Regions from separate parts of the Paenibacillus haidiansis genome, predicted to be linked through region 2. Evidence: riboswitches for the same ligand, from Rfam matches in the RefSeq annotation. Region 2 holds a riboswitch; each other region holds the start of a gene.
The links. A riboswitch is a leader RNA that binds a small molecule or an ion and turns the genes downstream of it on or off. The one in region 2 is predicted to bind cyclic di-AMP.
Positions count from the first base shown of each region.

Region 1: linked by a shared signal. The riboswitch ahead of V3851_RS09155 (hypothetical protein) and the one ahead of V3851_RS24590 (C40 family peptidase) in region 2 are both predicted to bind cyclic di-AMP.
Region 3: linked by a shared signal. The riboswitch ahead of V3851_RS22165 (TrkH family potassium uptake protein) and the one ahead of V3851_RS24590 (C40 family peptidase) in region 2 are both predicted to bind cyclic di-AMP.

Region 1 is NZ_JAZHPZ010000003.1:441,632-452,348, forward strand. It holds gene kdpC (potassium-transporting ATPase subunit KdpC) at 1-152, opposite strand, end outside; gene kdpB (potassium-transporting ATPase subunit KdpB) at 211-2,241, opposite strand; gene kdpA (potassium-transporting ATPase subunit KdpA) at 2,260-3,939, opposite strand; gene kdpF (K(+)-transporting ATPase subunit F) at 3,976-4,053, opposite strand; gene V3851_RS09155 (hypothetical protein) at 4,108-4,524, opposite strand; cyclic di-AMP (ydaO/yuaA leader) riboswitch at 4,641-4,823, opposite strand; cyclic di-AMP (ydaO/yuaA leader) riboswitch at 4,928-5,175, opposite strand; gene V3851_RS09160 (bifunctional 4-hydroxy-2-oxoglutarate aldolase/2-dehydro-3-deoxy-phosphogluconate aldolase) at 5,350-6,000, opposite strand; gene V3851_RS09165 (metal-dependent hydrolase) at 6,123-6,818, shown strand; gene V3851_RS09170 (MFS transporter) at 6,894-8,120, opposite strand; gene pulA (type I pullulanase) at 8,242-10,215, opposite strand; gene V3851_RS09180 (TVP38/TMEM64 family protein) at 10,328-10,717, opposite strand, start outside.
Region 2 is NZ_JAZHPZ010000021.1:10,989-21,705, reverse strand. It holds gene V3851_RS24605 (M1 family metallopeptidase) at 1-46, shown strand, start outside; gene V3851_RS24600 (hypothetical protein) at 119-949, shown strand; cyclic di-AMP (ydaO/yuaA leader) riboswitch at 1,167-1,301, shown strand; gene V3851_RS24595 (C40 family peptidase) at 1,304-1,774, shown strand; cyclic di-AMP (ydaO/yuaA leader) riboswitch at 2,064-2,199, shown strand; gene V3851_RS24590 (C40 family peptidase) at 2,204-2,674, shown strand; gene V3851_RS24585 (GNAT family N-acetyltransferase) at 3,074-3,580, shown strand; gene V3851_RS24580 (c-type cytochrome) at 3,733-4,092, shown strand; gene V3851_RS24575 (4a-hydroxytetrahydrobiopterin dehydratase) at 4,167-4,466, opposite strand; gene V3851_RS24570 (hypothetical protein) at 4,671-4,964, opposite strand; gene motA (flagellar motor stator protein MotA) at 5,156-5,959, shown strand; gene motB (flagellar motor protein MotB) at 5,943-6,749, shown strand; gene rluF (23S rRNA pseudouridine(2604) synthase RluF) at 6,810-7,514, opposite strand; gene V3851_RS24550 (PAS domain S-box protein) at 7,531-9,432, opposite strand; gene tadA (tRNA adenosine(34) deaminase TadA) at 9,768-10,262, shown strand; gene V3851_RS24540 (DUF6612 family protein) at 10,368-10,717, opposite strand, start outside.
Region 3 is NZ_JAZHPZ010000015.1:110,290-121,006, forward strand. It holds gene uvrC (excinuclease ABC subunit UvrC) at 1-837, shown strand, start outside; gene V3851_RS22160 (CPBP family intramembrane glutamic endopeptidase) at 803-2,476, opposite strand; cyclic di-AMP (ydaO/yuaA leader) riboswitch at 2,787-2,945, shown strand; gene V3851_RS22165 (TrkH family potassium uptake protein) at 3,015-4,349, shown strand; gene V3851_RS22170 (potassium channel family protein) at 4,363-5,025, shown strand; gene V3851_RS22175 (ArsB/NhaD family transporter) at 5,057-6,334, shown strand; gene V3851_RS22180 (LysR family transcriptional regulator) at 6,428-7,330, opposite strand; gene V3851_RS22185 (succinate dehydrogenase cytochrome b558 subunit) at 7,576-8,247, shown strand; gene sdhA (succinate dehydrogenase flavoprotein subunit) at 8,402-10,147, shown strand; gene sdhB (succinate dehydrogenase iron-sulfur subunit) at 10,166-10,717, shown strand, end outside.

The sequences.
Region 1 (10,717 bases), on a different contig from region 2:
GGGAACAACAGCTGAGCCAGGCCCGTGCTGGCCAGCGGATATATAATGCCGCAAAGCAGGATCAGAATCAGGCTGAACCGCAGCGCGGCCCAAAGAGTGGAACCGGTGAACACCAGCAAAGAATCGCTTTTTGTATCTGTGTCCTGAGTCATGAAAACAACTTCCTTTCGGTGATTGGGATAATCGGCCTTTTGGCCGGTCTAGTAACGATTAAATCCATAAATGAACGATCAGATCGATCAGCTTGATTCCGATAAAGGGCGCGATGACGCCGCCAAGACCGTAAACCAGCAAATTCCGCGACAACAGCCGCTGCGAGCTCATCGGTTTATACGTAACGCCGCGCATCGCCAGCGGGATCAGCAGCGGGATGATGACCGCGTTGAAGATCAGCGCCGACAACACCGCCGACAACGGCGACCCGAGCCCCATAATATTTAGAGCGTTCATTTCGGGAACGGCCAGCATAAACATGGCCGGAATAATGGCAAAGTATTTGGCGATATCGTTGGCGATACTGAACGTGGTCAGCGCCCCGCGCGTCATCAGGAGCTGCTTGCCGATCGCGACCACCTCGATGATCTTCGACGGATCGGAGTCCAGATCGACCATGTTGGCCGCTTCTTTGGCCGAGACGGTGCCGCTGTTCATCGCCAAGCCGACATCGGCTTGGGCCAGTGCCGGCGCGTCGTTCGTGCCGTCGCCGGTCATCGCCACCAGCTTGCCCTGCGCCTGCTCGCGGCGGATGACGGCGATTTTGTCCTCCGGCTTGCTCTCCGCGATATAATCGTCGACGCCGGCTTCCCGGGCGATCGTTGCGGCGGTCAGCGGATTGTCGCCCGTACACATAATCGTCTTGATCCCCATTTTCCGCAGCTGCTCAAAACGTTCCTTCATTCCCGGCTTCACCGTATCCTTCAAATAAATAACCCCGAGAATGCGGTTATCGACCGCCACCGCAAGCGGCGTACCGCCCTCGGAGGCGACGCGGCTCGCCTTTTGCTCCAAATCGGCGGGAATGACGCCGCCATCGGAGAGAACCCATTCCCGGACGGCATCCACCGCGCCTTTTCGCACCCGCCGGCCGTCCTTAAGATCGATCCCGCTCATCCGGGTCTCCGCCTGGAACGGAACAATCCCGCCGCCATCGGCTAAACCCCTATCGAATCCGAATCCTTTCGTTTTCGCATAGTCGATGACGGAGCGCCCTTCCGGCGTATCGTCCTGCAGCGATGAAACCGCGGCCCATGCGGCCAGATCGCTTTCCTTCTCTTGACCGACTGCAATAAATTCGGAAGCCATCCGGTTTCCGTAAGTGATCGTACCGGTCTTATCGAGGATCATCGTATTGATGTCCCCCGCCGCTTCCACCGCCTTACCGGACATGGCGAGCACGTTGAACCGGGTAATCCGGTCCATCCCCGCGATCCCGATCGCCGACAGCAGCCCGCCGATCGTCGTCGGAATCAGGCAGACCAGAAGCGACACGAGCACGGGAATTTCCAGATGAATGTTCAAATAATCCGCCATCGGCTTCAGGGTGACGACCACGATCAGGAAGATCAGCGTCAGCACGGTAAGAAGCGTGCTTAGCGCGATTTCGTTCGGCGTTTTTTGCCGCTGCGCCCCTTCCACGAGCGCGATCATGCGGTCGATGAACGACTCGCCGGGATCGCTTGAAATCCGCACGACGATCCGGTCGCTCACGACGAGCGTACCGCCGGTCACCGAGCTGAAGTCGCCGCCGGCCTCTTTGATGACCGGGGCGGATTCCCCCGTGATCGCGGATTCATCGACGGACGCGATCCCTTCGATGATTTCCCCGTCGCCGGGGATCATCTCTCCTTGCGCGACGACGACGATATCGCCCTTGCGCAGCTCGCTTGCGGCAACGGACTTGACATGGCCGCCGACAAGCTTATTCGCGGTCACGTCCTTTTTCGTTTTTTTCAAAGAATCGGCCTGCGCTTTGCCCCGGCCCTCGGCGAGCGCTTCGGCAAAGTTGGCGAACAGCATCGTAACCAGCAGAATCAAAAATACCGATAAATTAAAGCCGAATCCGCTCCGCGAGCCAAAGAATCCCGGAAACAGCAGGAGCAGCAGCACGAGCACCATGCCGATTTCCACCACGAACATCACGGGATTTTTCATCATTGTGACCGGGTTCAATTTGACCAGGCTATCCAGCATCGCCTTGCGTATAATCGGCCCTGATAACTTTCCTTTTCGTTTGTCGGACATTCTAAACCCCTCTTTTCGCTATCCTAATGTCAAGAATTCAGCTACAGGCCCCATCGCGATCGCCGGCAGAAATGTCAGCGCGCCGATCAGCAGCACGGTTCCGATCAATATGCCGGCGAACAGCTTATTGTCGGTTTTCAGCGTCCCGATCGTTTCCGGCACCGGTTCCTTGCTCATCAAAGACCCCGCCACTCCCAACAGGGCGATGATCGATACGTATCGGCCGAAGAGCATGACCAGTCCGGTAGTTATATTCCAGAATGGCGTATTGTCGGCTAATCCTTCAAAGCCGGACCCGTTGTTCGCGGCCGATGAAGTATATTCGTACAGCACCTGGGTTAATCCGTGGAATCCCGGGTTTGTAACCGCGCTGTACCCCAAATCGGTGATCAGACTGACCGCGGTCGGCACCAGAATGATAAACGGGTGGACCAAAATCGCGATCGCAATCAGCTTCATTTCCTTCGCTTCGATCTTGCGCCCCATAAATTCCGGAGTGCGCCCGACCATCAGACCGCAGATAAATACGCCAAGGATGGCATACATGATCATGTTCATTAACCCGACGCCTTTGCCGCCGAAAACGACGTTCAGCATCATTTGCGCCAGCGCGGCGAGCCCGCCGAGCGGCGTCAGCGTATCGTGCATATTGTTGACCGACCCTGTCGTGGCCGCCGTCGTGACCGTTGTAAACAATGAAGAGCCGGCGATGCCGAAACGGACTTCCTTCCCTTCCATGCTTCCCTGCGAGGCGTCGATATCGAGCACTTCCAGCGCCGGGTTCCCCGCTTTTTCGGAGAAGTAAACCGTGGATAGGAAGACCAGGAACAGAATCATCATCGCCGAGAAAATGACCCAGCCTTGTTTTTTGTTCTTGGCGAACAGCCCGAACGTATACGGCAGGGCGGCGCCAAAAACCCACATCGACCATATTTCGACGGCGTTGGTCAGCCCGTTCGGATTCTCAAACGGATGGGCCGAGTTGACGCCGAAAAATCCGCCGCCGTTCGTGCCGAGATGCTTGATCGATTCCAATGAAGCGACCGGCCCCACCGCAATCTTCTGCACAGCGCCTTCCAGCGTTTGCACCGTCAGCGTCGGGTCCAGCGTCTGCGGGACCTGCAGCGCCACGAGTACTAAAGTGACGAGTAAAGCGGCGGGCAGAAAGACGCGAACATGCGCTTTAACCAAATCCTCAAAAAAATTGCCGACCGTGCTCCCCCGCCGGGTCAACCCGCGGATGAAAGCCATCGCCGCGGACAAGCCGGTCGCGGCCGAGGTAAACATCATCATCGTGATGACCGCCATTTGCGAGAAATAGGACAGCGCCGATTCCCCGCTGTAATGCTGCAGGTTCGTATTCGTCATAAAGCTGATGACCGTATTGAACGCCAGCGTCGGCTCCATCGCTTCCATCTTGTTCGAATTCAGCGGCAGAACCTGCTGTATCCGCAAAATCAAATAACTGACCGCGATCAGCGCGAGGTTGGTCGCTATCAGACTGAATCCGTATTTTTTCCAGCTCATTCCTTCGAGGCGTTTGTATCCCGCCACTTTATAAATAAATCGTTCAATTCCGCCGAATATTTTGTCGGTCCGATTCGGTTCTCCTGAAAAAACATAATATAAATAAGTGCCTACCGGCTTCACCAGTAGGACGATCACTCCGATTACTATGAGCATTTGCAAAAAATCCATCGGGATCCCCCTCAAGTATTGGACTAAAAGGTTAAGTCAAAATTTCTCCGGATGAAGCAAGGCATAGACGAGATACAGAAACAAAAACAGTATAACGATGCCGACCACCATCATGGCGTGTTCCCTCTCTTTCCGAAATCATATAGATTTTCAGCATGACAGTTCTCCCTACTCCTCTTCGTTATCCGGAAGGCCGTTCGCCAGAAATCCCACCTCGCCTGTGGCGGAGTGGATGATATAGGTGGCTCCCAGCCCCTTGTATATCATCCGCGGATGGCGGTGCGGCGAAATGACGATTACCGGCCCGGTCGTCCACCGGCGGCATAATTGCAAATACCTGCAGGTCAAAGTCAAGCTCGTTTCAAAAATAAAGGCGCATTTAAACGCATATTCAGGGATCACCCAAGTTTTTTCCTCATCCGTTTTTACCCGGATGATTCCGGTTGCGCCAAGCTTCCCGGCCTGCTGTTCGTCGGCTTTGTTGTTGACCAGAACGACAACCTTCCGCCCACGGGAAACAAGCAGCAGTGCAAAATTCCGGCCGGCCCTGTTCGGAGCGGCCACGAGTATACAATCATCCTCCACGATTCTTCCTCCTTCAATGTGGAGAGCAAGGCGCAAAAAAAGCCGCAGGAAAGGAAGAACCCTTCCAAGCGGCTTCGACGCACGGCAAAATAAGCCGTGGTCAGCTTTATGGCGGTTGCTTCTCTCCTTACGCTTGCGAGGTTAGCTGCCGGATTCGGGCGTGAGAGTCGCCCTACGCCGGAAGACGATAGCCTTCCCGGCGATTCACCCCAATGAAACATCTTGGCCCATATGTTCGGGCCCCTGGTTTCGGTGGTTCCCCCGTTTCCGAAAAACTCGGAATTCAGCGAAAAAATGCTTGTTATTGCAAAAATGTTTCATTTTATTTTCATTTTAGGCAATAAGAAACCACAGAGGCATAGAAGCGCTCTGTGGCCGGTAATGGTTGCGGTCGCAGTCACTCATCCTCTCTCCATCCACGCTTACGAAGTTAGCTGTCGGATTCGGGCGGTGAGAGTCGCCCTACCCGGACGAAAGATCCATGGCTTTCCGTCCGGGATTCACCCCAATTTCGTCCCCGCTTCAACTCTCACATTGAAGAAGTGAACGAAATACACGGCCGCTTATGGTGAAAATGTTCATCCAACCGCAGGCATCGTGTTTGGTGGTTCCCCCGTTTTCCCTTACCGGGAAATTCAGCGATCCAGATGGTGTTTATTTGTTATCATGGATTGAATCATAACTCCGGCCGGAGTTACTGTAAAGTCATACCACCGTCAAAAAGCCGCACCCGATGGCCGATAAATCGAATTCATTGCGCTTTCATGGAATTCGATCTCTTTAAATCGCGATATAGCTCGTTGATACTTTGAATTTCATTTCGCTTTAGGCTGTCACTTCATTATACGATTTTACGGCCCGAACCAAATCCGCCGCATTCTGCACGATCGTCTCGTACCGCCCTTCTCTAACCAGGGCCGGGTTCACCAAGTACCCGCCGAGTCCTACGGCCGTCGCTCCGGCGGACAGAAACTCGCGGATGTTATCCAGACGTACGCCGCCTGTTGCGAGCATAGGGATATGGCTCAGAGAGGCGCGGACCTCCCGCAAATATCCAACCCCCAGCGTCGCCATCGGGAACAGCTTGACGGCCGTCGCTCCCGCCTTCCAGGCCGCGATGATTTCCGTGGGCGTCATCGCCCCGGGAAACACGCCGATGCCCTGCGCAAGCGCGTAATCCACGACTTTCTCGTCGAGGTGAGGAGAAATCAGATACTCTGCCCCCGCTCTGACCGCCTCTTTCGCCGCCCCGAGGTCGAGAACCGTTCCAGCTCCGATCCGCATCCGCTCGCCGAATTTCTCGCGCCAGCTGTAGATCATGTCCAGAGCGCCTTCCGTATTCATTGTAACTTCCGTGAAAACGATACCGCCTCTCGACAGCGCCCCGGCGACGGCATCCCCCCGTTCCTTCGGTACGCCGCGCAAAATGGCGACGATCTTCTCTTCTTTAAGTCGGTCCAATAATGCAGATGTCATACCTTTCCTCCTTGGTACGTGATTATTTTCACTTTCTTTTCAACCCATCAACATATGACTTAAGGAGTCTATACCGATATAATAGAATGGAAACGCATAAATTGCCATAGGAGTGATCATTAATGAAGCTTACTTTTTTGGGACATGCTTCCGTGCACATCGATACCGGCGATGTCAGGCTGATCATCGACCCGTTTCTGACGGGAAATCCGGCGGCCGCGGTTCAAGCCGAAGACATCCGGGCGGATTACATTTTGCTCACCCATGGACATTCCGATCATATCGGCGATGCCGAAGCGATCGCCCGGCGGACCGGGGCTACGATCGTCGCGATCGTGGAGCTGGCCGACTTTTTCGCCGCCAAGGGCCTGAAGACCGTCGGCATGAATTTGGGCGGATCGTTCAATTTCCCGTTCGGCAAATTGACGTTCACCCCCGCGCTGCACAGCTCTTCGGTACAGGTTGACGGAACGAACATCTATCTGGGCGTGGCCGCCGGAATCGTGCTCGACCTTGGCGGGTTCGTCGTATACCATGCCGGGGATACCGCCTTGTTCAGCGATATGAAGCTGATCGGAGACCGCCGCCCGATCGACCTCGCCTTCCTGCCGATCGGCGATTTCTTCACCATGGGGCCCGAAGACGCGCTGACCGCCGCGGAATGGCTCCATCCGAAGCATGTCGTTCCCGTCCATTACAATACTTTCGGCGGCATTGCCCAGAACGGCGACGCCTTTGCCGCCGCGCTGCAAAAATCGGGAATCGTCGGGCATGCGCTTAAACCGGGAGAAAGCCTGGATACGGCCGATTTGAAATAAATAAACGCAAAACTCCACGGTTTCCCTGCTGCGGGAAGCGCCGTGGAGTTTTATTTTTGCTCATTCGTCCCTGATTTAGTCGATTAATTCCTTGCCCTTCGTTTCGGTGCCCAGCAGCAGAACGGCCACAGCGCCGATCAGGACCGTAATGAAGAAGATCCAAAAGATCGCGCCGATCGACACCTCGCGGGCCACGAGCATACCGACCAAATAAGGCCCGATGATGCCGCCGACCCGGCCGAAGGAAGCGGCAAGCCCCACGCCCGTGGAACGGACCCGGGTCGGATACAATTCCGGTGTGTACGCGTACATGCCGCCCCAAGCCCCCAAATTGAAGAAGGAGAGGCAGATCCCGGCCAGAATCAGCATGCCTTCGGTGGTGGCGTTGCCGAACCAGGCGGCGCTGGCCGCCGTCAGGAGCAAGTACACCACCAGGACGAATTTGCGGCCGAATTTCTCGATAAAATAGGCGGCCGTGAAATACCCCGGCAGCTGAGCCAGCGTCATGATCAGCACATATTCGAAGCTCTTTACCAAGCTGAAGCCTTTGAGCATCATCACGTTGGGCAGCCACAGAAACATGCCGTAATAGGAAAATACGACCGTAAACCATAGGATCCACAGCATGATCGTCGAGCGTCTGTGCGGGCGGCTCCATACCGAGACGAACCGTTCGCGGACGGTCAGCTTCTTCTCCCGGCTTTTCGCCATCTTCTCGAGATAACGCGGCGGATCTTGAATCGATTTGCGCAAATAGAGTGCGTACAGCGCAGGAATCGCACAAATCAGAAAGGCGGCCTGCCAACCGTAATCCGGAATGACAAAGTAGGCGATCAAGGCGGAAAGAATCCACCCGGCGGCCCAGAAGCTTTCAAGCAATACGACCATTCTTCCCCGGTCTTTGGCCGCCACGGACTCGGAAACCAGTGTCGAAGCCACCGGCAGTTCACCGCCGAGACCGAAGCCGGCGATAAAACGCAGCACGCACAGCATGGCAAAGCCGGTGGCGACCGCGGATAATCCGCTGGCGATGGAAAAAATCAGCAGCGTCCAAAGCAGTACCGCCTTGCGGCCGTACCTGTCGGCCATGATCCCGGCGATCGCCGCTCCGAACGCCATGCCGACCGAATTAATGCTCGTAAAAAAGCCGGTTTGCTGCGGCGTAAGACTCCATTCCGCCGCGAGCGCGGCTGCGATAAACGAAATGATGCCGACATCCATCGCGTCGAACATCCAGCTGAGGCCGGCGCTCACCAGCAGCTTGCGCTGCTTCGGCTTTGTCGCCGCTTCTGCAGTAGACATCTGTACTCCCCCACTCATCCTGATATATTCTCTTTATGCAATAGCTTGCATCTTATTTTAGCAAAAATGCTAGTCTTTTCTCACAAAAAATCACAGATCCTGTCGATCTGTGATCACGGGTTTACCAAACGGCCAGTACGATCATGCCGATCCCGTTTACGACGAGCTTCCCGGACGAACAATTCACGCCATCCGTCAAATCCTCTCCGAAAATAATCTGCCATTCCCCTAACTCCGGCAAGGGGAAAATGCACTTATCTGCTGCGGCATGATACAGAACATAAAGATGCCGCGCCCGATCCCCGCCGGCATGATCCCTAAGCGTGTACGCCACCGCGCGTTCCGCCGCGGGCTCGAACTTGAGATGCCTTTGGATCGCTTCCGCCGTCCTGAGCCGGAATGCGGGATGCTCCTTGCGGAGGACAATCAGACTCCTTACATACTCCACTTCATCCCGATATTCGGCGCGGCGGCCCCAGTCCAGGCGGTTTACCTCGGCCTGAGCGCGAAAGCTGTTGTCGAGACCGCCCTTAGTGCGGAGAAACTCCTGCCCGGCATGAAGAAACGGGATTCCCTGGCTGGTCAAGACGATGGCCGTAGCCAGACGGTGCATCCGCCTCCGTTCGGCATCGCCCGCCTTCGGTGCCGAATAAGCCAGCTTGTCCCAGAGCGTGTGATTGTCGTGGCATTCGGCAAAATTAACGGTCTGCGCCGGCTCTCGCGCAAAGCCGCGAATGTTCGCGTTAAAATGAATGCTGCCGGCCGCGCCGGTTTGAATTTCCCTCTCCAGCCCCGCCCGGCCGCTTATAAATCCCGGCTGCTCGGGAGTGAACACTTCCCCTTTCAGCGCATTGCGCAGCTCGCCGTTGAAATGGGCGATCCCCGGCATCCGCGCCGCCTGCAGAAGATTCGCCCGGCGTTCCGCGGGCAATTCGGTGTCCATGATCCAGCCCTCGCCGAGCAGGAGAATCGAAGGATCGATAGCATCCAATCGGCGGCGGATTTCATTCATCGTGTCCACATCCAGCAAACCCATCAAATCGAAGCGGAACCCGTCCACATGGTACTCGGCCGCCCAATAGACGACGGAATCGGCGATCAGTTTCGACATCATCGGCCGCTCCGACGCGCAGTCGTTGCCGCAGCCCGACCCGTTCGAGAACGTTCCGTCCGGCTTGTACCGCAAATAATAACCCGGGACAAGCCTGGACAAATTAGCGATATATCCATCATAGATATGGTTGTATACCACGTCCAGAATGACCCGCAGACCGTGGTCGTGCATGGCTTGGATGGCCCGCTTCAGTTCGGTGATGCGCAGCGCCGGGAGGAAAGGATCGCTCGCATAGGAACCCTCGGGCACATTATAATTTTTGGGATCGTAGCCCCAATTGTACTGATCCTTCCCTACACCGGTCGCGGTGCGGATTTCGTCCACGCTCGCCTTGGCGTAATCCTGGACAGGCAGCAATTGAACATGAGTAATCCCCAGCTGCTTTAAATAATCAAGTCCCGTAGGGAGATTCCCAGGGCCTCGGGTTCCGGTTTCGGCCAGGCCCAGGTATTGTCCTTTGTAGCGGATTCCGCTCTCGGGATGGACCGAGAAATCGCCGACATGCAGCTCGTAAATCACCGCGTCCGTAGGAGCGGCAAGCTGCGGCTTCTCCACCGTCCACCGCTCCGGATTCGTCTTCGTCAAATCCACAATTACCCCTCGGTCCCCGTTGACGCCCACCGCCTTGGCATACGGGTCCACCGCCTCGTTCCAGCTCCTCCCCACCCGCACATAATACGTATAGAACGTATTTTGCAGATCATGCTCCACCTCGGCCGCCCAAGTCCCGCACCGCTCCCTCGTCATGGGTAACTCCTCGTAATCGGGGCTGTCCCAGGCCGGATACAATCGGAGCCTCGCCTCGGAGGCGGTAGGAGCCCACAGCCGGAACGAGGTGCGCTCCGGGGTATAGAGCGCGCCGAGATCGTCGCCGTCATAACGGTACACTTCGTCAAATTCTTGTGAAAAAACGGAGATCCCCCCGGTTACGGCAGGATCTCCGTAGTCTGTTTCCATCTTTCTTTCCTGCTGAACTGCCAAAGCGGCTCCTCCCTCAAGGTAAAATCATGGTCACGAAAACTCATTTTCTAACATGAACCCTGAGCAGGCAGGTTATGCATGGCCGTCTGTCGGAGAAACCTAATGACGGAACTTAGGCGGTCATACCGCCGTCTTTTTTCATCATGGACCGTTGTCTCACAAAGAACAAAACGAGCAGCATCAGCAGGAACAAGACATACGACAAAATCAGCAAACGCAGGTCTTCCCCCGGAAATATAATCGATGCGCTGAGAATCCCGAACAGCCAAATGCTCGACAGGTTGCCGACGATATTGGACCAGGTATAGGAATGCGTCTTTAGGTTGGATACCGCCGACATGAATGAGATCAGATTATTCGGCATAATCGGAACCGTCCGCAAAAAGATTACGGCCCACACGCCGTAACGGTTCAGGCTCTGCTGCCAGCGTTCGTATTTTTGCAGCTTGGACAGCCATCTGCGGTTAAACCAGTCCGCAAACATAAATTTGCAAAGCAAATA
Region 2 (10,717 bases):
CGTTGTGAAGCTGCTTGAAACTTTGCTCGGCGCCCTCGCGTGGTAGTAGAGCAAATCATGAGGTTCTCTGAAGCTCTTCATAGATGTATCACTCACAAAACTCTTAGGAGGGAAAATTATGACCTATATTCGGAATGGATGGGGGCATGTCAGGAGCCAGTTTCCCTCTGTGATCATCCTGTTCCTGTACCAGTTGCTGTGGGGACTGTTTCTGTACCGGCTGGTAAGCTCCGCGGTTAGCGACGTCCTGTCGCGGTACCCCGACCCGCCCCCGACGGAGATGAGCCGGATATTATATTTGCTTGAAGGACAGTTCGAGCTTAGACATAATCCGGCGGTATACCAATACATCTGGCTGCTGCTCGCGATGATCGCTCTGCGGCTGCTGTTGTCGCCGCTCATTCAAGCCGGCATCCTCTACGGCCTTAAGCCGTCCGAGGAGCGGGGCTCCGGCCTTCCTTTTTTCCGGGGAATGAAGGAATTTTGGAAGCCCGTCGTACTCTTTTATTTGTTGGAGCTTGCGCTGCTGGCACTGCCTTCCTTCTGGGTCCTCCCGCAGCTCCAGGCCTTGTTGCCCCGGTTGGCCGTACCCGGCAGCCGCCTTGCCCCCGTTCTGATCGGTTGCGGGATTTTGCTGGGCTGGATGGTTTACGCCTGGCTTGTCCGCCAACTGCTGTTGTTCGCCCAGTTCGGGTATCTGTTTAAGGCCGGACTCTGGACCTCACTGCTGCTCAGCTTAAGACATCTTCTGCCGGGCATCGCGATTTCACTCATTCTGGGCGCCACCGGAGCGGGACTGTTCCTCCTGTTCGGCACCGTCTCTTGGATTTGGACCGGACTCTTGGCCCTAATATTACAGCAATCCTATCCTTTTATCCGCAGTCTATGGCAAGTGTGGACGCTAACCTCTCAATACCAGCTATGGTATACCAAAACACAAAAAAGTTAAATTTTTTTCACTTTTATTTTTCCTTGTGCCACAAGGCCTCCGCGCTTTCCGGGGGTCTTTTTGTGCGTTTATCCCTCTCAATCTTGCTAATTAACCATTGCCAAAATATACTTGCCTTTGTTACAATAACAGCAGCACAATTTCAGTAACGATTTTGTTATTATTTTGTCATCATTGGCAGCGTATTATGCCGGGTGTCGAATTTGTAAGAATAAAACGTAAATTACAGCCGAATTCCCTTAACGGGGAACGGGGGAACCACTTTGGGTGAATTGATCTCGCAACGGAGGGATCATAGGGGACCTTCAACCGAATCCTTAAGCTAACCTCGTAGGCATTGGAAGGAGCATATTCTTGAAGAAACAGCTAACCGCAGCGGCAGTAAGCCTTGCAATTGTATTTTCCATCGGAACTGGTAGCGCTTTCGCGGATTCCAAATTGAACAGCGCCATCGAACCGGCTTTGGGTTCCGATTACAAATCGGGCGGAACGACGACTTCAGGCTTTGATTGTTCCGGATTTACGATGTACGTCTTCGCAAAGATCGGCATTGAATTGCCGCATCAATCGGCTTCCCAATACAAAATGGGAACCGAAGTGTCCAAGGATGAATTGATTGCCGGCGACCTGGTGTTCTTCAACACCTCAGGCAAAGGCATTTCCCACGTCGGCATCTACGTCGGCGACGGCGAGTTTGCTCATGCCTCCACCTCCAAGGGTGTAGTCATCAGCAAATTAAGCGAAAAGTATTACGTCGAACGCTATGTCGGCGCCAAGCGGATCATGAGCTCCGACAAATATGATGAAGTTACCAGTGAATCGTAAGGTAACATTTTTGAACGGATAAGCAAGGGCCCGTAGAGATTCTTTAACCAGGATCTCGCGGGTCTTTTTCATTTTATACGGGTGAGGATTAGGAACCCTTTCCTACTAAATAGTTGTGGTGACCGCTTAAAACAGTTCAAATTAACCTATTTAGCAAAAAAGGCCGCAATCGGCTTGCCAATACATGAAGAGGTTTGGTAAAATAACCAAAGTAAATGGTAACAACTTTGTAATTATTATTGTCGTATTTGTAATCATTTTGATCATGTCGTGTTTTTTCGGGTGCAATCAACAAGAACAGCCGAATTCCCGACACCCGGGAAACGGGGGAACCACTTTGGGTGAATTGATCCGTTATCCAAGGATCATAGGGAACCTTCAACCGAATCCTTAAGCTAACCTCGCAGGCCTTGGAAGGAGTTTTATATCTTGAGAAAGACGTTTGCTGCAGCAGCGACGAGTTTGGCCATCCTGTTCACGATGGGAACCGGAAGCGCTTTTGCCGACAGCACATTGGACACCGTAGTTAATTCCGTGATCGGCACGCCTTATAAATACGGAGGCGTCACTACCGCGGGCTTCGATTGTTCCGGATTTACCAGATACGTGTTCCAGAAATTCGGTGTCGACCTCGCCCGTGTATCCACAGCCCAGTACAAGCAGGGCACTCCGGTGGCCAAAAGCCAACTGAGAGAGGGCGACCTGGTATTCTTCAACACTTCCGGCAGCGGCATCTCCCATGTCGGCATTTATGTCGGCGACGGGAAATTCGCCCATGCCTCGTCTTCCAAAGGAATCAATATCGATAATTTGGACAACAGCTACTATAAGACGCGCTATGTAGGGGCAAAAAGAATTCTGAGCAATTGGGGCTATAGCACCTTTGCCGCCGAATCCTGATTACCCCTCAAAGCTGGAGACCCTACACCTTAAAACCCGTTGGACCGTGAGCGATTCTGGCCGGAATCGTCCGCGGTCTTTTTTTTTGCTGCCACTACCCATTTAACGAAGGACCGGTATCAAAGGTTACATGTAGATAAAGATTTATTTTTTTGCTGTCCGTGTTCCACCGCACTCCTACATCCAATCCTCGTTATATCCAAAATTTACCCCGTCCGGAGAAAAGCTAAACGGAAATTTCAGCAAACCCAAGAAATTTTTCTTCCCTTATCCTCTCGGGTTCGTGGGCTTCAAGCCTTTACAAGCAAAGAAATTACGTTTAGAGTGAGGTTAAAAAGAACTTGAGCCAGTCACATTGAATAGCCTATGCATTCCTATCGTTTAAGGAGGCGAAGACAGATGGAAAAAACAATCCCCCCATTCCGGATCGTCCCTATGGAAGAAAGCCACGGCGCGGATATCTGTACCTGGCATTACGATTCTCCGTATGATATTTATAGCTGGCTCCCTTGGGAACAAATGAAAGCGCTCGATGTCGAGTTCGGCAACCCTACCTTAAGAGCCCAGCAGTACGTTTCCTTGCTGAACGAACAGGGCGAACTTGCCGGATTTGCCCAGTACTTTCCCATGGAGGGGGTTACGCGCCTCGGTATTGGCATGCGGCCCGATTTATGCGGCCACGGCTTGGGGAAATCATTTGTGCTCACCATCGTGGAGGAGGCCAGACGGCGGAAACCGCAGGACGTGATCGATCTGGAGGTGCTGACCTGGAATACCCGGGCAATTCGGGCGTACCAAAAGGCCGGCTTCGTCATCACCGATCTGTACGAAAAAATGACGCCCGGCGGCATTTCCAAGCCTTTTTATTGCATGGTTTTTCGGGGTATCCCGACTGCTGCAGAATAACATTCTTCATCCGTCTATGAACAATCACACATTAAACTGCTGTTTTTTGCGTAAATTACAATAAATCATTACTTTTTTTGTCACAAACGCTATGATCGGCCAACATGTTCCGCTATAATGGAGGGGTAGCTTACATAGGAGGGACGATTGGAATGCAGAAGTGGATCATGAGCGGAATACTCGCCGTGGCATGCATCTTCGCAGTCGTGTTAATGTTTACATTGCCCGGCCGGGAACAGGTAGCCCAGGAAGAAAAGCCGCAAATGCCTGAAGTTACATTAAATGCAGAGCAAGCCGAAGCCACAGTCAAAGCGAATTGCATCGCCTGTCACGGGGATCAATTGCAGGGCGGGGCCGGTCCTAATCTGCAAAAAATCGGATCCGAACTGTCGTCCGATCAATTGTACAGCATCATCACCAAAGGCAAAGGGGGCGTCATGCCGTCCTTCAAGGATAAATTGAAGGAAGACGAGATCGCCAACGTGGCCTTGTATCTTTCGGAAAAGAAATAGCGATTGAAGCAAAACACGCCCGCCCGGTACCGATCGAATCGGTCCGGACGGGCGTATTTCCGTTTCTTCGGGAATTAACCGGCCGTGCGGTTTTTCTCGAAAGCCTCATTATATTGCTGCGCTTCCTTGATATCTACGGCCGTTATTCCACCTTCCTCCCAAGAGGTCAAGCGAAGCGTCACCGTTTTATGGTCAATGGTAATAAAAGGGTGGTGATTAAATGCTTCCGAAATAGCTGCCACCTCGTCGACGAACGCAATCCCTTTCATAAAGTTGGAGAAGGTGTATTTCCGGATGATCCAGCGGCCTTCCTCCAGCTCCCAGCCCTCCAGCTTTTCCAAATGCGCTTCTACTTCTTGTGGTGTAAACGGCATTTTTCTTCCTCCCCGTTCTTCAAAACTTCCACTCCTATGTAATTCTGAGGTTAAGCGAATTCAAGACAATCGTTAAAGGTTCGGTTCCGGCATCTGTTTATTCTATTCTTTGATGCGCCATTTCATGCGATACCGCTGACTGTTCTTCCAATATAATATTTTACCATGCCCTATTCAATAATCCAAAAATTTGCGAAACTCCCATCAAATTAGCTTAACCGAAGTCAGCTCTTCCTCTCCAATCAGCACGTTGATCCGGTGACCTTCCGGATCGTAAATAACGACGGCGCTCCCCACCGGAATTACAGGCTCCGTGCCCAGCGCAAAGAAGAGATCCTCCGCGAGCGCCTCCTGCACCTCCAGCCGCTCCTCGGCCGAGAGCTCCTGCCATTCCGAAGCTTCCATTTCGAAAAATTCATAGCTATCTTGAATACGGCCCATTGCGGCCGTTAAATCCGCCAAAATAAATTCATAATCTCTACCGTGCTTTACTCCCACTGCCAAACGGCCCCTTTCCTTGTTGTCTGTTGCAGACTGTAATCTTATTATACCGGAAAATACACCTTAAAAAAAAAGGCGAATATGTCGATAAAAAAGATAAACCGTTTTTCGGACGATTTAAGAGTGTCTTCAGCAAGGATGCGGGAGACGGAAAAATGGACTCAATACTCTCAAGGACGAGGTGTGCAATGGAAATTTCAACAATTATTGGACTTATTCTCGGTTTAGTGTCGCTCATTTTGGGGATGATTCTCAAAGGCGCACCGGTCGAAAGCCTGCTGGAAAACCCTGCGGCCTTTGTCATTATTTTTGTGGGAACGGCAGCAACGCTATTCATGGGTTTTCCGCTCTCCGAGCTTAAGAAATTCCCTGTGCTGATCAAAATGACGATTATTAAGCCGAAAATGATCAGCAAAGGCGAATTGATCACCATGTTTATGGAATGGGCCACCATCACTCGCCGCGAAGGCCTGCTTGCTTTGGAAGCCAAGGTAGAAGAAATCGATGACGATTTCTTACGCGGCGGCATGCGCATGATCATTGACGGCAACGACCAGGACTTCGTCCAGGACGTGCTTACGGAAGATATCGCCGCTACCGAGGAACGCCATAAAGTCGGGGCTCAGATATTCTCCCAGGCGGGGATGTATGCTCCTACACTTGGTGTACTCGGGGCCGTAGTCGGCCTGATTGCCGCACTGGCGGATATGAGTGATATTGATAAACTGTCACACGCGATCGCCGGAGCCTTCATAGCTACGATATTCGGTATTTTCACCGGTTATGTTCTGTGGCACCCGATCGCGAATAAACTGAAGCGCCTATCCAAGAAAGAGATGGAAGTCCGCCTGATGATGGTGGAAGGGCTTCTCTCGATCCAATCCGGCGTATCGACAATCGCGATTCAACAAAAGTTGGCCGTCTTCTTAACCCCTGCCGAGCGTGCGGAAATTCTAGAAAAGGGGGCGGGACAAGGTGAGCAAAAGGAATAAGAAGCATCAAGAGCACGAAGAGCATGCCGACGAGAGCTGGCTGCTGCCCTATTCCGACTTAATGACCCTGCTTCTGGCTCTATTCATCGTCCTGTTCGGCATGAGTAGCATTGACGCCCAGAAGTTCGAAGAGATGAGCGAAGCATTCAAAAGCGTACTCACCGGCGGAACCAGCGTCCTCGATCAGAACGCGATGACCAGTAATACGAATACCTCCATGACCGAGGGTGACAACGATACAGCCAAATCCTCCGAGCTGATGAACCAGAAAAATCAGTTAATGCGCCAGGAGCAGGAAAATCTCGAAGCGCTAAAGAAGCAGCTTGATGATTATATCAAAAAGAACGGCCTGGTCGACATGCTCGACACGAAGCTCAATCAATCCCAGCTGATGATCACGATCAGTGACAACGCGCTGTTCCCTTCCGGGGAAGCGGAAGTCAAACCCGATGCACGGATTCTCGCCAAGGCGATTGCAACCATGCTGCAGGAATTCCCGGATTATGAAGTGATCGTCTCGGGGCATACCGACAATATACCGATCTCAAATCATGAATTTGCGTCCAACTGGGATCTGAGCTCGGTGCGGGCCCTCAATTTTATGAAAATTCTGCTGCTGAACGACAAGCTGGATCCGAAAAAATTCAGCGCCATCGGTTACGGCGAATACCATCCGGTGGCCAGCAACGAAACGAATGTGGGCCGAGCGCAAAACCGCCGCGTCGAAGTATCGATTATCCGGAAATACCAGGAAGGCGATCAGCAAATCGGTATGCCGGCCACACATTGATCATCGAACAAACTTATTCGCATAACAACAGGGCCGCCCATTCACGGGCGGCCCTGATTTTTACGTTAGCGTGTAATTTAGCAGTTTGCCTAGCTCCTGCTTCTCCCGGTCCGTCAGATCGCGCCAGGTGCCGATCTTCTGGTTGCCGAGATGGATGTTCATGATCCGGATCCGCTGCAGCTTCCGTACCTCGTACCCGAGCGCACTGCACATCCGGCGGATTTGCCGGTTCTTGCCCTCGGTCAGAATAATGTTGAACACCCGCTCCGAGACGCGGGTAATCCGGCAGGGCAGCGTCATTTCGCCCAAAATCTTGACCCCTTCCCCCATCGCTTTCAGGAATGAGGGCGTAATGGGCTTGTCTACGGTAACGATATATTCCTTCTCATGCTTGCCTTCGGCCCGCAAAATCTTATTGACGATGTCCCCGTCGCTCGTGAGCAGGATTAATCCCTCCGAATCCTTATCGAGCCGGCCGATCGGAAAGATCCGTTTGTCATGTCCGACAAAATCAACGATATTGCCCCGGATATGCCGCTCCGTCGTACTGGTGATCCCTACCGGCTTGTTCAGCGCGATATACACGTGGCGGTCCAGCTTCTCCTTCAGCGGTTTGCCGTTGATGCGGACATCGTCCCCCTCCTCCGCCTGGCTTCCCAGCACGGCCGTTTCTCCGTTGATCGTCACCTGGCCGGACTCTACCAGCTTGTCCGCCTCGCGTCTGGAACAATATCCCGTTTCACTGATGAACTTATTGATTCTCACCTTTGCCTGTCACCCTTCATGCTAAACTCTTTCTGTCCGCCGCCGTTTCCGGGCCGCTAACCTGGGTTACGCCGGGCAATACGATAGTTACCGACGTACCTACCCCCAGCTCGCTTTCAATGCTCAGGGAGCCTTTATGGCCCTCTATAATCCGCTGGGTGACCATCAGGCCGAGGCCTGTCCCCTTTTCCTTATTCGTATAAAAGGGCTCGCCCAACTTCTCCAATCTTTCCTTCGCGATCCCTTCGCCCGCGTCGATGACGCGAATCACGGCTTCGCGTTCGTCCCCTTCCTCGACGAAAAGCGTGATCTTTCCGCCGTTCGGCATGGCTTCCATCGCGTTTTTCAAGATATTGATGAACACCTGCTTCAATTGGTTCTCCTCACAGTGTACCAGAACGGGAGCCGGCGAGAAATGGGCTTCGAACTCGATATTATGTAAATGCGCTTCGCTATCCAAGAGGGAGATCACATCCCCGAGCGTAAAGCGGATGTCCTTGACCTCATACTGCACGGCCTGAGGCTTGGCGAGAATCAAAAATTCGCTGACGATCAAATTGATCCGATCCAACTCGGACAGCATAATATCCGTATGCATCTGGTTGACCGCTTTCGTCCGCTGCTGCATCTGCAGAAATCCCCGCAGCGTTGTGAGCGGATTGCGGATTTCATGGGCGACCCCGGCGGCCAACTGCCCGACGGTCGTCAATTTCTCCGAGCGGCGCAGCAATTCCTCCATTTTATTATGCTCGGTCATATCGCGGGAAATGCTGATGAACGCGACGATAAGCCCGTCTTCGTCGTAAACCGGAGACTCGCTGATGCTTACGTGCACTTCGCTCCCGTCCTTGCGCAAGCGTACGGTCTCCGTCAGCACAACCGGGCGGCCCCGCTCGGTTTCACGCGCCCAATCCTCCCGCTCGTCCGCCAGGGAGGGCGGAATAAAATCCAGCCTCGAGCCGACGATCTCTTCGCCGCTCCACCCGTACAGCTCCTCGAAGGCCTCGTTCACCCGCAATATATTGCCGTCCAGATCGGTTAAGTGAATGGCGTCCGCGGTCTGGTTGATAATCGATTCCAATTGCTCCCTCATCTGCCGGTTCTCTTCGCTCTTCTGCCGCAAGACCGTCATGTAATGGCCCATGCTGTCCGCCATCGTATCGATTTGCATGGCCAATTGGCCCAGCTCGTCGTTCCGGTTTATTTGGATCCGGGCATCAAAGTCGCCGGAAGAAAGCCGGTTGACCCTCAATAACAGGCTCTGGATCGGACGAATCATCTCACCGGCCATGATGTAACTGACGAAGACGACGATTTGCAGCAGAACGATGGAGATGGACAACTGGCTCATCATCAGCTTGGAAATCGCCGACGAGATCGGTTCATAGCTGGATATAATCCGAATGACATAAGGCTTCTGATACAAAGGCTTTATAGGAATAAAGCTATCCAGTACCCGCCGCCCGTCAATTTTGGTCTCACGGAGCAAGGTAGTACCGGTCTCCAAGGCCTCCCTAGCCGAATCTAAGACGAGTTGATCATTTTTATACTCATATGTACCGAATAACAAGGAATGCCCGCGCTCGAACGAATCCGGGTTTATACCCGAGATTTCAAGCAAGCTTCCGTTGGCCTGCAGAGACTCCTCCACAATGCGCTGCGGATTGGTCATTCGCAGCGTATCCTCGACAAATTCATGATTCCTGGCCGTCGATTCCATACCGCTGCGAATATGCTCATTGACCGCGCGGCTCCGTTCGACAGCCAAGGCAATTTGTTTGGCGGTCAACATCATATTGACCTCGCTGTCCTTACGCATATTGTCGCGGATGGTCAAGTAACTTAACCCGATATTAATAGAAAGAAGCGTAACAGCGAAAGCTGTCATGATCAGGGATAGCTTGGTTTTTATCGACATACGTTTCTTCCCCCCTTGGGTGAACTTGGGGATATTTGGAATGATTCGACACTTATCCTCATCATACCTGTATCGGCAGGATTTGCAAAGACGTTGAATTTCCCAGATACATTACATACAATAAGAAAATATACCTATTTATTCTCATTATTATTTTCAACTCGGCGAGGTTATCAACAAATTATAAACATATCAACAATGCATATGTTGAATATGTGAATAAAACCGTGGATAAATAGGCAGTTTTCCACAGTGTTATCCACAACATGTTAACAACGAATATTTGTTCGTTGCACAACCCGAAGTCGAGAATTGTCAAAGGAGCTGACCTTTCTATGCCTCTCCCGTTCATACCGGAGCCGCCCCCTTCCACTCACCCCCATGAATACTGGATGCAGGAAGCGATTAACGAAGCCCGAAAAGCGGAAGCGATCGGAGAAGTGCCGATCGGCGCGGTGATCGTCCTCGGCGACGAAATCGTCGGGCGGGGCCACAACTTGAGGGAGAGCTCAAAGGACGGGACGGCGCATGCCGAAATGATCGCCATCCGCGAAGCCAGCGAAACGCTGGGCGCCTGGCGCCTCCTGCATTGCAGGCTGTACGTCACGCTGGAGCCTTGCCCGATGTGCTCCGGCGCTATCGTTCAGTGCCGGATCCCGCAGGTCATCTACGGGGCCCCCGATCCGAAGGCCGGATGCGCGGGGACGCTTATGAACCTGCTGCAGGAGCCCCGCTTCAACCACCGGACGGAGGTCGTGTCCGGCGTATTGCAGGAGGAATGCGCCTCCCTGCTGACCTTATTCTTCCGCAAGCTTCGTAAGAAAGAATAGCAATTGCGCGCCCGATAACTCCGCGGCCAACAGCGTCCTGGATCGTGCAAAAAAACCGTATGAATCTCGGGGAGATTCATACGGTTTTTATTTATGGGACCGCTCCTAGTAACCGAGCCCGCCCATTTCCGCTTCAAATTGTTCCATCGTAATCGTATCGGTCGGAATGCCGATCGTAAACTCCGGTTTTTCGTTGATTTTGCTGATCGTACTCTTCACTTGCAATGCCAGCTTGAAGATATCGCCTGTTTCCGAGTCGTTTATTTCCACGTCGGCGTTCAGATCGCTGTAGGAAGGATAGCCCTCTTTGTCGATCGCCGAATTGATCGTAAACGTATTGATCTTCAAATCTTCCTTCATTTCGTCCAAAGCTTTACCGAGCTCATCCTGATTGCCCTCTTGCAGCTCCTTTTTGGCCTGTTCGATATCTTCGGGCTCCAAATTAAGCAAGGAAC
Region 3 (10,717 bases), on a different contig from region 2:
CTGCACGAGTGGCTCGGCGTGAAGACGCTCGTGCCGCAGCGCGGGCTGAAGCGGCAGATGGTGAAGATGGCCGAGGATAACGCCCGCGTCGCTTTGAACGAGAAATTCCGCCTGTTCGAGCGGGATGAGGAGCGGACGCGCGGAGCATCCGCCAACCTGGGCCAGGCGATCGGCCTGGAAAGCCTGTCGCGGATCGAGGCGTTCGACAACTCCAACATTCAAGGGGCCAATCCCGTGTCCGCGATGGTCGTGTTCATCGACGGGAAACCGGAGAAGAAGGAGTACCGGAAGTATAAAGTCAAGACCGTCCAAGGTCCGGACGATTACGAAACGATGCGCGAGGTTATCCGCCGCAGATACGAGCGGGTGCTGAAGGAAAATCTGCCGCAGCCCGATCTGATCATCGTCGACGGCGGCAAAGGCCAAATCTCCGCGGCGGTCGACGTTCTGGAGAACGAGCTGGGCTTGTTCATTCCGGTGGGCGGCCTTGTCAAGGACGCCAAGCACCGGACCGCCCAACTGATGGTGGGCGATCCGCCGGAGCCGATCCATTTGCCCCGCGACAGCCAGGAATTCTATTTGCTGCAGCGGATTCAGGACGAGGTGCACCGCTTCGCCATCTCGTTCCACCGCGAGCAGCGCGGCAAATCGATGGTCGCTTCGCGCCTCGATGCCATCCCCGGCATCGGGGAGAAGCGCCGGAAAGCGCTGCTTAAGCATTTCGGCTCGCTGAAAAAAATAAAAGAGGCCTCCGTCGAAGACTTCCGGCCTCTTTCCATTGGCGACAAATTAGCCAAGCAAATTATAGATGCCCTCCGGGAGGAAGAGGAGTCGTGAACAACGGCTCTTCTTTTTTTTGCGGCGGAACGGGCGGCCGTTCCTTCCCCGGAGGATTGAACAGATAGATGACATATGCGACGATCGCCGGCAGCGCGATAAAGAAGATGCCGGCCGCGATATTCAGCGCACCGCCCGTAAACATCACGCTGATCGACATCAGCAGGCTATCGAAGATGACGTGGGCGAACATGACGGTAATAAAGCCGTAGCGCAGGAAAATGAAACTGAACAATAAGCCGATGAACAGCAGCTCGATCGGGCGGGAGATGACCGGGTAGATCGGGTACAGCGTGTGCCCGAACGCCCAGATCAGCGTCGTGATCACGCTGGCCGCAACCGTGCTGCGGAACATTTTCTTCAGCATCGGGATGCCGAACAGCCGGTATACGGCTTCCTCGCCGATCCCCGCCACCCAAGCCAGCAGCGGGAGCAAGGCGGGATAGAGCATATTGTAGGTCGATTGCGAATCGTCCGTGGTGGACCACATATGGATCGTATTTTCCAGCACGAGAAAGATGACCGACTGGACGCCGAGCAGGATAAGCGCCCAAGCGTAGCCGTCCCAAACCGCGGACAGCACATGGCGTCCGTACCCTTGTTCTTTGGCGCGAGGCCACAGAGCAATCCCCTGTTCGCGCCAGAGCCCGTCGCCGCCGACCAGCGAGAAATAAATCGACGCGGCCATGATCAGCGTGACGATGCCTTGGATGAACATGCTAAAGATCAGAATCGGACCGCTGATTCCCTCTTTTTCAAAATAAGGGAGCATATTGATCGCGGAGCCCAAGGAAATAAGGAAATATACCGAAGCCAGGATAATGCCCCGTTTGAACGAAGTATGTATTCTTTTCAGGGCGCTGTACACGATAGCGAGAATGCCGAGCACAAAAGTCATCAGCGCATAACCGACATAAGTGAGCCAATTGGCGATCGTGGTCTGGCGATCGATATAATCCGTATAGCTTTGCGGTATGTCAAAATAACTTTCAACCATGGTAACCCGTCCCCCGTCGTAGGTTACGCCGACTTCCGCCTGAGCTTCGCCGACGGTATAACCGGAGAGCGTAAGCAACAGCCCGTTTGGAACCTCGTCCACGACCATCTCCGTATTTTCGTCGAATCCCAGCGCCGACAGGATCGGATTCGCCTGCTCGAGAATTTGTTCCCAGCTCGAGCTGACGGATAGCTCGTAATCCCCGGTTTTCTCAAAGCCGACCACCTTCCCCGTCGTCATATGAACATCGACCGTCAAGGCGCTTGTCTCCGCGTCCGGATGTTCAAACCGGACCTGGAACACGTCGTAAGGAAACTGTTTGTCGTATTTTTTCAAGAAATCCGCCATCAAATCTTCCCGGGTCAAATACCCGTAAACATCGGAGTCGGTATCGTAGGTAACCAAAGCTTCCCCCAAATCGCCGGCGTAGCCGAGCGCCGTTGCCGCGAATTTGGCGGCGGATTCCCGGGCCTGCTCCTTGGTGATGATCTGAGTCGACTGCTGAACTTGCAATGATTCGGAATCGGTGGTGGGCAGAAGCTGCACCCAGATAAACACGATGAAACCTATCGCGGCGAGGAGCCACAGGGTCCGGGTCTTTGGCCTGCGCCCGTACGGCTCTGGATGTGGGTCGGAATACATGCAAAAACTCCTTTAAACAATATTTTTTTGGCAATACGGTATGATTTTGGTGTATCCATGTCACAGTAAAGATAACACAGGGCGGATTTCTGCGCCAGAGACGAGGGGCTTTTCTTGAAATACCGCAATAACTCCGGCAAACAAAAGCATGGCTTAGAGAAGCGATCACCTTTGCGCTTGTTTCATCCGATTTCAGTTATTATCGATGTTTTTCATCCAAAAATACCTTTGTAGCGGGGGGAAATAAAGCTTATAATCCATTTGACGAAAATGAAATGAAAAATGATGAAATTAAAATAATCGCGATAAATGAATAGTTTGGCCGAATTTCAACCGAAAACGGGGGAACCGATTTTTTGGGGTGAATTTCGCTGATTCGTCCGGCTTCGGCCTGGTGAAGATGCGAATAGGGCAGCCGTGCAAGCCCGAATCCGTCAGCTAACCTCGTAGGCCTTTGCAGCAGGGACCAATCTAAAGGCATTGGATTTCCAGTGCTTTTTTCTTTTTGCTTTTCAAACCGATAATGAGGTGAACAACATTGCTTTCCAAATGGTTCAAATTCTCTCCTCCCCAGGTGTTAGTGCTGGGATTCGCGCTTATTATTCTCGCCGGGGCGCTGCTCCTGATGCTGCCGATTTCGAGCGCCACCGGGGAGTCGCTGCCTTTTGTCGATGCGTTCTTTACGGCTACCTCGGCAACCTGTGTAACCGGACTGGTCGTCGTGGATACGGGAACTTATTTCTCCACCTTCGGACAGGTGGTCATCATGCTGCTGATCCAGATCGGAGGCCTCGGCTTCATGACGATGGCGACGCTGTTTGCCCTAGTATTCAAACGGAGAATCTCGCTCAAGGAGCGCCTGCTGCTGCAGGAAGCAATGAACCAGAATACAATGGAAGGCATCGTTAGGCTGATCAAAAAAGTGCTGATGTATTCCCTCGTCATCGAAAGCTGCGCCGCGCTGCTGTTCGCGATCCGCTGGTCGTTCGACATGCCGTTTGGCCGGGCGCTGTATTTCGGCGTTTTCCATAGTGTCTCCATGTTCAACAACGCGGGCTTCGATTTGTTCGGCGAGTATCGCAGCCTTACGCAGTATGTCAGTGATCCGCTTGTCAATTTTGTGGCGATATTCCTTATTGTTTCGGGCGGGTTGGGCTTTATCGTTCTGTCCGACCTGATCGAATTCCGGAAACGCCGCAAGCTGTCGCTGCATTCCAAAGTGGTGCTGTCGATGACCGCCGCGTTGATCGTGATCGGCGCGCTGGTAATTTTCGTGTTTGAATTCACCAACCCTAAGTCACTTGGCTCACTGGGCTGGTCCGGGAAATTCTGGGGCTCGCTCTTTCAGTCGGTCACGCCGCGGACGGCGGGTGCCAATACGCTGGACATCGGCGGGCTTCGTCAAGCCACGCAGTTCTTCATAATTATTCTGATGTTCATCGGGGCTTCGCCTAGCTCCACCGGGGGCGGGATCAAGACGACGACATTTACCATTCTGGTCGGGGCGGTGATCTCCATGATCCGCGGACGCACGGACCTGGTGCTTTTCCGTTACCGGTTTGCCCAGGAAAGAATTTTCAAAGCGGTCACGATCACGATGCTCGCTTTGTTTCTGGTCGTTGCCGTCGCGATGGTGCTGTCCACGACGGAGGATGCCAGCTTCCTCAGCATCCTGTTCGAAACGACGTCCGCCTTCGGCACGGTGGGGCTGTCCATGGGGCTTACGGGTAAGCTCACCGTCCTGGGGAAAATCATTATCAGCTTCACCATGTTTGCCGGACGGCTCGGTCCCTTGACGCTCGCTTATGCGCTTGGGCCGAAGAAGGGTAAAGAATTGTATAGACATCCCGAAGGCAAAATGATTATAGGATAAGGGGAAAAGAAAGATGAAAACACAGCAGTTTGTAGTGATCGGATTGGGGCGGTTCGGCTCCAGTCTGGCGCTTGAGCTGATGAACCTCGGTTATGAGGTGCTTGGCGTGGATCGCAATGAAGAAGTGGTCGACGAATGGAGCGATCGGCTCACCCATGCCGTGGTGGCGGACGCCACCGATGAAGAGGTGCTGAAATCGCTCGGCGTGCGGAATTTCGACTGCGGCATTGTGGCGATCGGCAACGATATCCAAATGAGTATTCTGAGCGCCATCCTGCTTAAGGAGATCGGTATTAAGACGGTGGTGGCCAAGGCGATATCCGTCCTTCATGGCCGGGCCCTGGAGAAATTGGGCGTGGACCGGGTCATCTTCCCCGAGCGGGATATGGGGGTGCGCGTCGCTCATCAGCTTGTCACGCCAAACTTGCTGGATTATATTGAGCTTTCCAAAGAATACAGCATAGTCGAACTCAGGGTGCCGGGATGCCTGGACGGGAAAAATGTGGGCGATCTGAATCCGCGCGCCCGGTTCGGCTGCAGCATCGTCGCCATCCACCGGGAGAATGGCGTTATTGTCGCCCCCACGGCGATGGATCATCTGGCTCTTGACGACATTATGGTCATTATCGGGGCCAAGAAAAATATAGAAGAATTTGAGAAAGTGCTAATTCAATAAACGCCTTTTTTGCGTTGGAGTGGAGAGTATGATGGAGCAGCAAGCGATCTTGGCCATAGCTATATTTTTGATAACCTACGCACTCATTATTTCGGAAAAAATTCATCGGACCGTCCTTGCCATGGCTGGGGCGGCGTTGATGCTGTTATTGGGGATTCTGAACCAGGAAAGCGCCATTCACCATATTGATTTCAATACGCTTGGCCTGCTGGTCGGAATGATGATCATTGTGAACACGACGGCCGAAACCGGCTTGTTTTCTTATATCGGGATCTGGACGGCCAAATTGGCAAAGGGAAATCCCGTAACCATATTGTGGCTGCTGGCGCTCATTACGGCAGTAGGTTCGGCGTTTCTTGACAATGTAACGACGATCATTCTGATGGTTCCGGTGGCGTTTAGTATCACGCGCCAATTGGAGATAAAGTCGTTCCCCTATATATTTTCGATGATCATCGCCACAAATATAGGTGGTACCGCTACTTTAATCGGGGATCCTCCCAACATCATGATCGGCAGCGCCGTTAATGAATTATCATTCGTCGCTTTTATCGAGAATCTGGCTCCGGTTGCGCTCTTAATCCTGGCGGTGATTTTGCCGATCACGATTTTGATTTTCCGGAAACAACTGAAACCCGCTTTTGCAAATGGACGGAAGATTATGAATCTTAGCCTGGACGGATTGATTACGGATAAAAAACTACTGGTCAAATGTCTGATTATCCTGGGAATTACGCTGCTCGGTTTCTTTTTGCATCAAAGCATACACCTGGAATCGGCCACGGTTGCGCTTGCCGGCGCGTTCCTGCTCTTGTTGATCACTGGAGAGAAGGTTATGGAAAGGGCGTTTCGTTCCGTGGAATGGCCGACGATTTTTTTCTTTGTCGGCTTATTCGTTCTGGTTGGCGGTCTGGTCGATACGGGGACGATCAAGCTGCTTGCCGAAGGGGTTATCGATTTGACCGGAGGTGACCCGCTTTCTACGTCTATGCTGATTTTATGGCTTAGCGCGATCGTATCGGCTTTTCTCGACAATATTCCGCTTGTGGCCACAATGATTCCAATGATTCAGGATATGGGGAATATGGGGATTCAAAATCTTGAGCCGCTGTGGTGGAGCCTCGCCCTTGGCGCCTGTCTGGGCGGAAACGGAACGCTGATTGGAGCGAGCGCGAATTTGATTGGAGCGGGCATGTCGGCCAAAGAGGGCGAACCGGTTACTTTTGTCCGATACTTGAAATACGGATTTCCGCTGATGATATTATCGATCATTATTTCGACCATCTACATTTTATTGCGATATTTCTGAATGTGACCGGTTGAACCGGGTTAATTGAAAAGCTGACGTATTGGCTTAGGGCCTGTACCGTCAGCTTTTTTTATGGGTTTACCGGGTATATTCTTACAGCGGCAGTTCCTCCACGAGTCTCTCCCGGATTTGCATCATCCATTCCTTCATCTCATTGCTTAGATTGGATTTATCCCCGTATACAAGGCAAGTTTCCCTACCCGTCTGCTCCAGCTCGTTCATCGGCACGGTCACGAGGCCGTTGTCTCTCAGCAATTGCTTGCGCAAATACGATTTGGGCAGCAGCGCCGCCGCCTTGCAGGTCGGCAACAGGCGCACGATCGCTTCGAAGGAATCGATCTCCATCCGGATATCGGGAATGATGCCGTAACGGGTGAACAGGTCGTCGATCAGTTTCCGGTACCAGGTGCCCTTGGAGAAGATGATCATGGAGCGGCCGTTCAAATCGTCCATGACAGCTTTGCTGTTCCCGGCGAGCTCATGTCCGCGGGGAACGACCAGCTCCAAATGATCCCGGAACAGCGTGATGCATTTAAGCCCGGACTCGCTGATGGAAGAAGCGATAACCCCGATATCGATCTTGCGTTCGCGGACCTGGGAGACGATCTCATGGGTTTTCCCCGTGATCAGCTTGAGTTCGATATCGGGGAAGCTGTTCATCAGCGCCGTGACGAGCGGCGGCAGCGTCGTCTGGATCGTCGTCAGGCTGGCTCCGAGCGTGACGACGCTGCGTTCCGGCGCTTTGAAGCGGGAAAGGGCTTGAAGGAAATTCTGATGGCGCTGCCGCTGTTCAACCGCGTACACGTACGCCTCCTGTCCCGCTCGGGTGAGCTCCAGCCTCTTTCCTTTCCGCCAAAACAGTTCGACGCCCCATTCCTCCTCCAGCTTGGCGATTTTCCGCGACAAGGCGGGCTGTGATAAATTCAACAGCTTGGAGGCTTTATTTAAACTGGATTGTTCCACGACCGTGGTAAATACGAGCAGGTCTTCAACCATCGGACATCCCCTCTTATGCGAGTTGTTTATAACTATTAATAATTATATTGCAATTCCATTATAAGATAAAAAGTTGTAACATTAAAAGTGACACAAGATGTTCACATGTTATATTTGTAACAAGCGAAAATGACCGCGATCTTGTGTAATTTATCATATACGTCTAGCGGTCGGCTCTAATAGCAATCAATCTTCGAAAAAAATGGATAAGGAACGATGGAAACGGGAAAGGGGAACATGGGCTTATGAAAGGGTTTTATTCCAGAAAGCTGCACTCGCTGCTGGGTGTCATTCCGCTTGGCTTATTTTTTCTGGAACATATGCTGACGAATTTTTCCGCGGTGGAAGGCGGGAGCCAGGGGTTCAAGGACGCCGTTGCATTTCTGAACAGCCTGCCGGTGGTCATTGTGCTGGAGATTTTCGGGATTTGGCTGCCGCTTCTGTATCATGGCGTCTACGGAATGTATATCGCGTTTCAGGCGAAGCCCAACAACACCCGCTTTCGCAATGAGCGCAATTTGCGTTATCTGCTGCAGCGGATCACGGGCGTGCTTGTGTTTGCATTCGTCATCTGGCACCTCTATGAAACTAGACTGCAAGTGGCACTCGGTAACGTGAGCCACGAGGAGCTCGGCGGCGTGATGCATAACATTGTGACGAATCCGGTCTCCTTCACTTTATATCTGATCGGGGTCGTCGCGGCGGCTTTCCACTTTGCGAACGGCTTCTGGTCGTTCCTGGTCAGCTGGGGCATAACGGTCGGACCGCGTGCGCAACGGGTTTCTTCCTATATTTGTATGACGTTGTTCGCCGTGGTTGCCGTCGTCTTTACCTGGTCGCTGTTTGCTTTCCGCGGGGCGGAATTCCAGGCGGAAGGAACGGCGATGCTGGAAACGCTCCGGGTATTTATCGGGTAACAAAACTAGGTAGATGCTTACGAAGCAAGTTTTGTACGAAGTATCTCAAGAAGCTTATGCTACACAAAACTAAGCCTATGCTTACGAAGCAAGTTTTGTCGAAGTATTACAAAGAAGCTTATGCTACACAAAACTTTTAGGAGTTGAAATAGAGATGGCTAAACAGAGCATTATTATCGTCGGCGGGGGGCTGGCGGGATTGATGGCCACGATCAAGGCGGCGGAAGCCGGCGTCCAGGTCCATCTGTTCTCGCTAGTCCCGGTCAAAAGATCACACTCCGTCTGCGCGCAGGGCGGGATCAACGGGGCCGTAAATACGAAGGGCGAGGGGGACTCGCCGTGGGAGCATTTCGACGACACGGTATACGGCGGCGATTTCCTGGCCAACCAGCCGCCGGTCAAGGCGATGTGCGAAGCGGCGCCGGGGATCATCCATCTGATGGACCGGATGGGCGTAATGTTCAACCGGACGCCGGAAGGACTGCTCGATTTCCGCCGCTTCGGCGGCACGAAGCACCACCGGACGGCGTTTGCCGGGGCGACGACCGGGCAACAGCTGTTGTACGCCCTGGATGAACAGGTTCGCCGTTTCGAGGCGGAAGGGCTGGTCGTCAAATACGAGAACTGGGAGTTTCTGTCCGCCGTTCTCGACGACGAAGGCGTCTGCCGCGGCATTTGCGCCCAAAACCTGCGCTCGATGGAGATCGTCACCTTCGCTTCCGATGCGGTGATTTTGGCCTCGGGCGGCCCCGGCATCATTTTCGGCAAAACGACGAATTCGGTGATCAATACGGGGACGGCTGCCAGTGCGGCATATCAGCAGGGCGTCCATTATGCGAACGGCGAGTTTATTCAAATTCACCCGACGGCGATTCCCGGCGACGACAAGCTGCGGCTGATGTCGGAATCGGCGCGCGGGGAAGGCGGGCGGATCTGGACTTACAAGGACGGCAAACCGTGGTACTTCCTGGAGGAGAAATATCCGGCCTACGGCAACCTCGTACCCCGGGATATCGCAACCCGGGAAATCTTCCACGTCTGCGTCGATCTGAAGCTGGGGATCAACGGCGAGAACATGGTCTATCTCGATTTGTCCCACAAGGATCCGAAAGAGCTCGATGTGAAGCTCGGAGGCATTATTGAAATCTACGAAAAATTTATGGGCGACGACCCGCGCAAAATTCCGATGAAGATATTCCCGGCGGTCCATTACTCCATGGGCGGCATGTGGGTGGATTACAATCAGATGACGAACATTCCCGGCTTGTTTGCGGCGGGGGAATGCGAATATCAGTACCACGGGGCGAACCGGCTGGGAGCCAACTCGCTCGTTTCCGCGATCTACGGCGGCATGGTGGCCGGCCCCAAGGCAGTGGAATACATCCGCGGCCTGAAGAAATCGGCGGAGGACCTAAGCCCGGCCATTTATGAGCGTTACCGCAAGCAGCAGGAAGACAAGTATGAAGGCATTCTTGCGATGAACGGTACGGAAAATCCTTATGTGCTGCACAAAGAGCTTGGCGAGTGGATGACGGAGAACATGACCGTGGTCCGTTACAATAACAAGCTGGAAGCGACAATCGGGAAAATCAAGGAACTGAAAGAACGCTACAAAAATATCAATATCAACGACACATCCCGTTGGAACAATGCGGGCGCCGCATTTACCCGCCAGTTGTGGAACATGCTGGAGCTGGCGGAAGCGATGACGCTGGGAGCGCTGCTGCGCAACGAGAGCCGGGGAGCCCACTATAAACCGGATTTCCCGAATCGCAACGACGAGGAGTTCTTGAAGACGACCAAGGCGACGTGGACGCCCGACGGCCCGCAAATCTCTTATGAAGATGTGGACGTCTCCCTGATCACGCCGCGGATTCGCGACTACTCGAAGGACAAATAGGAATAGGGAGGAGAGACTATGGCAACTGCGGAAACGAAAATACCGGTGAAAAAAGTGAAGTTCATTATTACCCGCCAGGACGATCCGAAATCGGCGCCCTATACCGAGGAATTCGAGTTGGATTACCGGCCCGGCATGAATGTGATCAGCGCCTTGATGGAGATTCAGCGGAATCCGGTGAATCTAAAGGGGGAGCATACGGCCCCCGTATGTTGGGAATCCAACTGTCTGGAGGAGGTATGCGGCGCCTGCTCGATGGTGATCAACGGCAAGCCGCGCCAAGCTTGCGCGGCGCTGATCGATAACCTGGAGCAGCCGATCCGGGTAGAGCCGATGCGGACCTTCCCGGTCGTGCGCGACCTCATCATCGACCGCAGCCGGATGTTCAATGCCTTGAAGCGGGTCAAAGCCTGGATTCCGATCGACGGCACGTACGATCTCGGTCCGGGGCCGCGGATGGCGGAGAAGAAGCGGCAATGGGCCTATGAGCTATCCAAATGCATGACCTGCGGCGTTTGCCTCGAGGCCTGCCCCAACGTCAACGAGAAGACCGATTTCATCGGCCCGGCC